2 regions of the Agromyces sp. NPDC060279 genome follow, and region 1 is predicted to be linked to the other one. Evidence: riboswitches for the same ligand, from Rfam matches in the RefSeq annotation. Region 1 holds a riboswitch; the other holds the start of a gene.

Region 1 (4,450 bases):
TCCGCGAGCTCTCCGAGCGGACGGGCTTGTCGGTCAGCATGCTGAGCCAGATCGAGAACGGCGCCGCCGACCCCAGCCTCGGCTCCGTGCGCAAGCTCGCCGAGGTGTTCGAGGCATCCATCGCGACCCTCTTCAGCGACCCCGACGCGCCCGCCATCCACATCAGCCGGCCCGGCGAACGGCACAGCCTCGGCGTCGCCGACGCGAGCTTCGCCTACGAGCGACTCACCCCCGGGCGCGGCGACCTCGAGGTGCTGCGCGCCGAGATCCCGCCGGGGCAGGCGACCTCGCCCCGGCTGTGGGGCCACCCCTCGACCGAGTGCGCCTACGTCATCTCCGGCGAGCTGACCGTCGAGCTCGGCGCCGAGCGGGTGAGCCTCGCGACCGGCGAGTCCGTCACGTTCGACTCGCGCGAACCGCACCGCTACGTGAACGAGAGCGACGGCGTCACCACGATCGTCATCGCGGTGACGCCGCCGTCCCCGTAGGCCGCTGGCCCGCTGAGCTTGTCGAAGCGGCGTTCCCTTCGACGAGCTCAGGGAACCAGGATGGCGTTCCCTTCGACGAGCTCAGGGAACCAGGGCGGCGTTCCCTTCGACGAGCTCAGGGAACCACCGTCAGTCGCCCTTCACGTTGACGATCTGCCGCAGCGTGTGCCGCACCGCGACGAGCGACGAGGCATCCGCCATCACCCGGTCGATCGGCTTGTACGCCTGCGGGATCTCATCGATGAAGGCATCCGTGTCCCGGAACTCGATGCCGACCATCGCCTCCCGGAGCTGCTCGTGGGTGAAGGTCTTCCTGGCCTTCGACCGCGAGTACTCCCGGCCCGCGCCGTGCGGCGAGGAGTTCAACGACATCGGGTCTCCGAGGCCCTCCACGACGTACGAGGCGGTGCCCATCGACCCCGGGATCAGGCCCGGCCGGCCGACGTCGGCCTGGATCGCGCCCTTCCGCGACACCCACACCCGCTTGCCGAAGTGCTCCTCGCTCTCGGTGAAGTTGTGGTGGCAGTTGATCCGCTCCTGCTCCTCCACCGGCACGCCGGTCCACTCGGACACCTGCCGGATGACCCGGTCCATCATCTCCTCCCGGTTGAGCAGCGCGAAGTGCTGCGCCCACCGGAGTTCGGCGATGTACCGGGTGAACTCCGGCGTGCCCTCGACGAGGTACGCGAGGTCGGGGTCGGGCAGCTCGATCCACCACTGCTTCGCGAGCCGCCGGGCGATGCCGATGTGCCGCTGGGCGATCTTGTTGCCGACGCCCCGGCTGCCGGAGTGCAGGAACAGCCACACCCGGTCGGCCTCGTCGAGCGAGACCTCGATGAAGTGGTTGCCGCTGCCGAGGGAACCGAGCTGCTCCCGCCAGTTGCCCGCGTAGGAGGCCGGGTCGAAGCCGCTGCGCTCCGCGAGCTCCTCGAGCTCGGCGACCCGGGGCTGCGCCGTCGCGACGACCTTGCGGTTGTACTTGCCCGCGGACAGCGGGATGGCCCGCTCGATCTGCTCCCGCAGCTCCCGCCGGTCGGCGGGCAGCTCGCTCGCATGGAACTGGGTCCGCACGGCGATCATGCCGCAGCCGATGTCGACCCCGACCGCGGCGGGGATGATCGCCCCGAGCGTCGGGATGACCGAGCCGACCGTCGCGCCGAGGCCCAGGTGGGCGTCGGGCATCAGGGCCAGGTGCGGGTGGATGAACGGCATCGTCGACGAGGTGCGCGCCTGCGCGACGGTCTGCTCGTCGAGCAGGCTCGCCCAGGAGACGAGCCGGTCGGAGAGTCTCTCCATGATGGTGATTCCTGTCTGCTTTCCCGGAGCCCGCGGTGGCGGGCTCCGCTCTGGTGGGTCCTCGGGCCCGAGGGTCCACCGTCGCGCGCAGACGGAATCACCCCGGGCCTCGAAGCGGCACGGGGTGACGGTGGCGATGGATTCGCTGGCGTCAGGGTGCCGGCTCGAGAGCCTGCTCGAGCTTCGCTTCGGGGCGCTGCTGGCGCCCCGCATTCGCGGGCTCGGCGAAGGCGGGCGTGAAGGTGCGCTGCAGAGACACGGTCACGATTCCACCTGCTTTCAGACTCCGGGGATGCCGCGCGATCGCGCAGCCTTGGAACCCTAGCGGCCCGGAGCGGCCGAGGTCAAGGACGGATGGCTCGCTGGGCCCGCTTGGTCCGCTGAGCCCGTCGAAGCAGCGGCGCCCTTCGACCGGCTCAGGGAACCAGAACTGGTCCGCTGAGCCCGTCGAAGCGGCGGCGGCGTCCCCTTCGACAGGCTCAGGGAACCAGGGGCGGCGCTCCCTTCGACAGGCTCAGGGAACCAGTCTTCGACAGGCTCAGCGAACCAGGGGTAGGCTCACCCACAGTGACACGGGGTGCCGCACGACCGCGGCTGAGAACACACCCGTCGAACCTGATCTAGTTCGGACTAGCGAAGGGATGTCGCGATGCAGACGCACGCCGCCATCGACCCTGCCCACCTCATCGACACGAGCGGCGAGCTGCTCGACCTCGTGCGATCGACGACACCGCTGGTGCACTGCATCACGAACGCCGTCGTCACGAACTTCACCGCGAATGCGCTCCTCGCCCTCGGCGCGGCGCCCGCCATGGTCGACCTCGTCGGCGAGGCCGGGCCGTTCGCGACGGTCGCGAGCGGCCTGCTCGTGAACCTCGGCACGCCCCAGCCCGAGCAGAGCGCCGCCGCGCGCGAGGCGGTCGCCGCCGCCCGCCAGGCCGGCACGCCCTGGGTGCTCGACCCGGTCGCGATCGGTGCGCTGCCGATCCGCACGGAGCTCGCGCACGACCTCGCCGAGCTGCGCCCGGCCGCCATCCGCGGCAACGCCTCCGAGATCCTCGCCCTCGCCGGCGTCGGCGCGGGCGGACGCGGCGTCGACGCCGCCGACGACACCGATGCCGCGGCTGAACCGGCCGCGGCGCTCGCCCGCCGGACGGGCGCCGTCGTCGCCGTCTCGGGTCCGGTGGACCTCGTGACCGACGGCACCGCGACCGTGCGCCTCGCGAACGGCGACGCACTCCTCACCCGCGTCACGGGCGGCGGCTGCGCCCTCGGCGCCGTCGTCGCGGCGTTCCTCGGCGCCGCGCGCGGAACCGGCATCGGGGCGCTCGAGGCCGTCGTCGCCGCGCACCTCGCGTACACGGTGGCCGCCGAGCACGCCGCCGACGGCGCGGCGGGCCCGGGCAGCTTCGCCGTGCGGTTCCTCGACGCGCTCGCCGCGGTCGAGGCATCCGAGCTTCGCGCGCTCGCCCGGGTCTCGATCGGCGCGCCGCTCGGAGCCGCCGCGTGAGCGCCCGGCGCGCCCTCGACCTCTCGCTGTACCTCGTGACCGACGCCGTGCTCTGCGGCGAACGCGGAGTCGCAGCGACCGTCGAGGCGGCCGTCTCGGGCGGTGCGACGGTCGTGCAGCTGCGCGACAAGCACGCGAGCGACGAGGAGCTCCTCGCCCTGCTCGGCCGGCTCGACGAGGCGATCGCGGGCCGGGTGCCGCTCGTCGTCAACGATCGGCTCGAGCTCGTGCTGCGAGCCCGCGCCGCGGGCCTTCGCGTCGACGGCGTGCACCTCGGGCAGGGCGACGCGGCAGTGCTCCGCGCGCGGGCCGAGCTCGGTCCGGACGCCATCGTCGGGCTCACCGCGAACACGCCCGCGCATCTCGCCGCGGTCGCCGCCCTGCCCGCGGGCACGGTCGACTACCTCGGCGTGGGCGTGCTGCGGCCGACCTCGACGAAGCCGGACCATCCGCCGGCTCTCGGCATCGCGGGATTCGCCGGTCTGCAGGCGGCCGCACGGGATGCCGCGGGCGCGCCGGTGCCGTGCGTCGCGATCGGCGGGGTGCGCCTGGAGGATGCCGCGCCGCTGCGCGCCGTGGGCGCCGCCGGGCTCGCGATCGTCTCGGCGATCTGCGCGGCCCCGGACCCGCGGCGCGCCGCCGCCGACTTCGCCGCCGCCTGGCGGGAGGTGCCGGGGCGGGGCGGGGCACGTCGGACCGACGACGACCAGCCGCCGCGGGCCCCGCGGGTGCCGCGCGTCCTCAGCATCGCGGGCAGCGATCCCTCCGGCGGTGCCGGCATCCAGGCCGACCTGAAGTCGATCGCCGCGGTCGGCGGCTACGGCATGGCGGCGATCACGGCGCTCACCGCGCAGAACACCCGGGGCGTGCGCAGCGTGCACGTGCCGCCCGCCGCGTCGCTGCTGGCGCAGCTCGACGCGCTCTCCGACGACATCGCCGTCGACGCCGTGAAGCTCGGCATGCTCGCGAACGCGGAGCTCATCCGCACCGTCGCGGAGTGGCTCACCCGGGTGCGCCCGCCGCTCGTCGTGCTCGACCCCGTCATGGTCTCGACGAGCGGCGACCGCCTGCTCGACCCGGAGGCCGAGGCCGCCCTGCGCGAGCTCCTGCCGCTCGCCGACCTCGTGACGCCGAACCTCGCGGAACTCGCCGTGCT
Region 2 (4,450 bases), 1.0 Mb from region 1:
AGGGCGGCTTCGGTGACGGCGGCTTCGGTGATTTCAGCGGCGGCGATTTCGGCTTCTGACCGCCGGGACGCCGATGTCGGCGGCGGGGGATAGGGTCGCAGCATGAGCAAGCAGGACGGCTCGTCGAGGCAGGTCACCACCGGCCCCGTCGACGACTCCGGCACCCCCATCCTCCACGTCGACATGGACGCCTTCTTCGTCTCCGTCGAGCTGCTGAGCCGACCCGAACTGCGCGGCAAGCCCGTGCTGGTCGGCGGCACCGCCGGGCGAGGGGTGGTGTCGGCGGCGAGCTACGAGGCGCGCCGGTACGGCGTGAACTCCGCGATGCCCATGTCGGTCGCCCTGCAGCGCTGCCCGAACGCCATCGTCCTCCGGGGCGACTACCGCAAGTACAGCGAGTACTCGCGTCGGGTGCTCACCATCTTCGAGTCGGTCACCCCGCTCGTCGAACCGCTCTCGATCGACGAGGCGTTCCTCGACGTCTCGGGGGCTCGGCGACTGCACGGCAGCCCGGCCGAGATCGCCTGGAGCATCCGCGAGCGCGTGCGGGCCGAGACCGGGCTCACCTGCTCGGTCGGCGTCGCGGCCTCCAAGTACGTCGCCAAGGTGGCCTCCGGTCGGGCGAAGCCCGACGGCATGCTCGTGGTCCCCGCCGACGAGACGGTCGCGTTCCTGCACCCGCTGCCGGTGTCCGCGCTCTGGGGGGTCGGCCGGGTCACCGAGCAGTCGCTCGCGAAGCTCGGCCTGCACACCGTCGGCGACGTCGCGGCCATGCCGCCCGAGGCGCTCGAACGGGCGGTCGGCCCCGCCCTCGCCGAGCGGCTGCTCCGACTCGCCAACGGCGACGATCCGCGCGAGGTGTCCACGCACCGGGTCGAGAAGTCCATCGGGCACGAGACGACCTTCGGGCACGATCTCGCCGATCCCGCCGAGATCCGGCGTAGCCTGCTCGACCTCTCGGGCAACGTCGCGGTCCGGCTGCGGCGTGCCGGTATGGTCGCCCGAACCGTCGTGCTGAAGCTGCGCTACGACGACTTCCGCACGATCACCCGCTCACGGACGCTCGCCGAGCCGACCGACGTCGCCCGTCGCATCTACGACGAGGCCGTCGAGGCGATGGCCGGGCTCGTGGGCCGGGGCGAGCGGGTGCGGCTCATCGGGGTCAGGGGCGAGCAGCTGCGGCCGGCCGACGGCGGCTTCGCGCTGTGGGACCCCGACGAGGAGTGGCGTGACGCCGAGCGCACGGTCGATCAGGTCGTGGCGAAGTTCGGCACGGGCGCGGTGAAGCCCGCGGCCCTCGTGGGGCGCGCGCCCGACCGCTCGGCGGCGGGGGCGCGATTCCGGCAACCGCTCGACGGCGGCGACCGCCCCACCGAGCACTGAACGCGGCAGGCGGGCCAAGCGCAAGCCCTGGAGTCGGATCGCCGGCGCGGGTACCGTTGACGCATGGCTGAATTCGTGCTCGACCTCGCAGAGAACGTCGCCGGTGTCGGCGTCAAGACCTCCTACGGCGACGCCGTCGACCTCGACGGCACCACGGTGATCCCCGTCGCGCTCGGCTGGTACGGCTTCGGCGGCGGCTCAGGCACCGACGACGAGGGCCAGTCCGCCTCGGGCGGCGGTGGCGGCGGGGCATCCATTCCCCTCGGCGCATACGTCGGTCGCGGTGGCGGCGACGTCCGCTTCGAGCCGAACCTCATCGGGCTGCTGCTCGCCGCGACGCCGTTCGTGTGGGTCGCCGGCAAGGCGCTGAAGGGCATCATCCGCGCGTTGAAGCGCTGAGCGACGCCCAGCCCACGATCCGCGTCCTCACGACGCACGACGACGCCGGTCGGCCCACGCCGCCCGGCGTCGGCGTATACTCGTGCTCGAACACGGGAGTCCGGTGAGCCGGGCTGAGAGGAAGGTGCTCCAACCTTCGACCGTCGAACCTGATCTGGGTCATGCCAGCGCAGGGAGATCGATCTCTTCATTCCCGTGCCGCTTTCCACTGAAGAAAGGGCACGTACAGTGCACGCGAACGCGAACCAGCAATCCACCGTCGATCGGCCCGCCAAGCGGACCCGCGAGCTGCGCTGGCGGGTCGTCGACATCGTCGTCGCCGCCGTCATCGGCGTCGCGACGGGACTCCTCTTCCTGCTCTGGAACAACATCGGCTATGCCTGGTTCTCCGCGGCCGACGCGCTGACGCCCGGCCTCGGCGGCATCGCCGTCGGCATCTGGCTCATCGGCGGGGTCCTCGGCGGCCTCATCATCCGCAAGCCCGGCGCGGCGCTCTTCGTCGAGCTGCTCGCGGCCGTCGTCTCGGCCCTCGTCGGCAACCAGTGGGGTATCGAGACGCTCTACTCCGGCATCGCGCAGGGCCTCGGCGCCGAGCTGATCTTCGCGCTCTTCGCCTACCGCCGCTTCGGGCTGCTGCCGGCGATCCTCGCGGGCGCCGCGTCGGGCGCGGGGGCCTGGCTGCTGGAGCTGTTCACCTCTGGCAACCTGCAGAAGTCGCCCGAGTTCCTCGGCCTGTACTTCACCACGATCGTGATTTCGGGCGCGGTGCTCGCCGGCATCCTGGGCTGGATCATCGTGCGGGCGCTGGCTGCGACCGGCGCACTCAGCCGCTTCGCCGCCGGACAGGACGTGACGCAGCGGGTATGAGCGACACGGTGGGCGGGCGCCCCGCGCCCGCGGGCGTCGAAGCGCGCGGCTGGGGCTGGCGTCACGCCGGCCGCCGCCGCTGGGCCATCGACGGACTCGACCTCAGCGTCGCGCCGGGTGAGCGGGTGCTCCTCGTCGGTCCCTCGGGCAGCGGCAAGTCGACGGTGCTGCACGCCCTGGCCGGGGTCAACGGCGGGGCCGAGGAGGGCGAGTCGGTCGGCGAGCTGCTGATCGACGGGCTCCGGCCCGCCGATCGCCGCGGGCGATCGGGCCTGGTGCTCCAGGATCCGGACTCGCAGGTCGTGCTCTCCAAGGTCGGGGACGACGTCGCCTTCGGGTGCGAGAACCTCGGCATCGAGCGGTCGGAGATCTGGTCGCGCGTCCGGGACGCCCTCGACGCGGTCGGCCTCCAGCTGCCGTTGGACCACCCCACCGGCCGGCTCTCCGGCGGCCAGAAGCAGCGGCTCGCCCTCGCCGGCGCGATCGCGATGCGCCCCGGCCTGCTGCTGCTCGACGAGCCGACGGCGAACCTCGATCCCACCGGGGTCGCCGAGGTGCGCGACGCGGTGGCCCGCGTGCTCGATCGCACCGGGGCGACCCTCGTCGTCGTCGAGCACCGCGTCGATGTCTGGCACCGGCTCGTCGACCGGATGGTGGTGCTCGGTCGCGACGGCCGGGTCATCGCCGACGGTCGGCCGGCCGAAGTGCTCGTGTCCGCGCGCACCGAGCTGCTCGCGGCGGGCGTCTGGGTGCCCGGCGAGCCGCTCGAGGTGGGTGCTGCGCGGGCCGTCGCGACGCCGGATACCGAGGCGCTGCTGCGCGGCCACGAGCTGACGATCGGCCGCTCGGCGGGCCGCCCCCTCCGGGCCGAGATCGAGCTGGCGATTCCGGCCGGCGCCTCGACCGTGCTCACCGGGCCGAACGGGGCGGGCAAGTCGACGCTCGCCCTGACGATGGGCGGACTGATCCGCCCGCTCGCCGGCCGGGTCGTCGCGGCGCCGGCGCTCGCGAGGGGACTCGGGGCCGACCCGGCGGGCTGGCGTTCCCGGGAGCTGCTGAGCCGGATCGGCACGGTGTTCCAGGAGCCGGAGCACCAGTTCGTCGCCCGGACGGTGCGGGCCGAGCTCGGCGTCGCCCTGCGCGCCCTCGGGGTGAAGGACGCGGCCGCGCGCATCGAACCGGTGCTCGAGCGACTCCGTCTCGACCACCTCGCCGAGGCGAACCCGTTCACGCTCTCCGGCGGCGAACAGCGCCGGCTCACGGTCGCCTCGGTGCTCGTCGCACGGCCGGGCGTCGTGATCCTCGACGAGCCCACCTTCGGGCAGGACCGGTTGACCTGGATCGAACTCGTCCGCCTGGTGCGCGAACTGACCGACGACGGCGTCGCCGTGCTCTCCGTGACGCACGACGCGGCGTACCGCGAGGCGCTCGGCGACGTCAGGTACGCCCTCGGCAGCGACGCCCGGGCAGAGGAGCGGGCGGCATGACCGGCCGGGTCGGGCGCGCCGAGCCGGTCACGATGCTCCTCGGGCGTCCGCCGGGTGTCGCTGCGGAGACGGAGACGAGTGAGCCGGATGCCTCGCACCGCCACCGCTTGCGATTCCTGCCGCGGGTGAATCCCGTCAGCCGGCTCGCGGCCGCGATCCTCGTGACCACGCCGCTGCTCTTCACGATCGACTGGCTGAGCGCCGCGATCGCGCTCGTGCTGCAGCTCGCACTCTTCCTGCTCGCGGGGGTGCGTCCGGCGACGATCCTGCGCCGCTGCTGGCCGATCCTCGTGGCAGCGCCGCTCGCCGGAGTC

The links. Region 1 has a riboswitch for thiamine pyrophosphate ahead of thiM (hydroxyethylthiazole kinase). Riboswitches for the same ligand answer to the same signal wherever they lie in the genome.
Region 2: another riboswitch for thiamine pyrophosphate. It lies ahead of ACFWE1_RS01140 (ECF transporter S component); the one in region 1 lies ahead of thiM (hydroxyethylthiazole kinase).

Annotation. Positions count from the first base shown of each region.
Region 1 covers NZ_JBHXBK010000001.1:1,254,751-1,259,200, forward strand. Annotated here, with positions in the region: gene ACFWE1_RS05935 (cupin domain-containing protein) at 1-488, shown strand, start outside; gene ACFWE1_RS05940 (RtcB family protein) at 618-1,784, opposite strand; TPP riboswitch at 2,348-2,443, shown strand; gene thiM (hydroxyethylthiazole kinase) at 2,434-3,294, shown strand; gene ACFWE1_RS05950 (bifunctional hydroxymethylpyrimidine kinase/phosphomethylpyrimidine kinase) at 3,291-4,450, shown strand, end outside.
Region 2 covers NZ_JBHXBK010000001.1:236,122-240,571, reverse strand. Annotated here, with positions in the region: gene ACFWE1_RS01155 (hypothetical protein) at 1-59, shown strand, start outside; gene ACFWE1_RS01150 (DNA polymerase IV) at 103-1,383, shown strand; gene ACFWE1_RS01145 (hypothetical protein) at 1,447-1,782, shown strand; TPP riboswitch at 1,865-1,975, shown strand; gene ACFWE1_RS01140 (ECF transporter S component) at 2,011-2,649, shown strand; gene ACFWE1_RS01135 (ABC transporter ATP-binding protein) at 2,646-4,136, shown strand; gene ACFWE1_RS01130 (energy-coupling factor transporter transmembrane component T family protein) at 4,133-4,450, shown strand, end outside.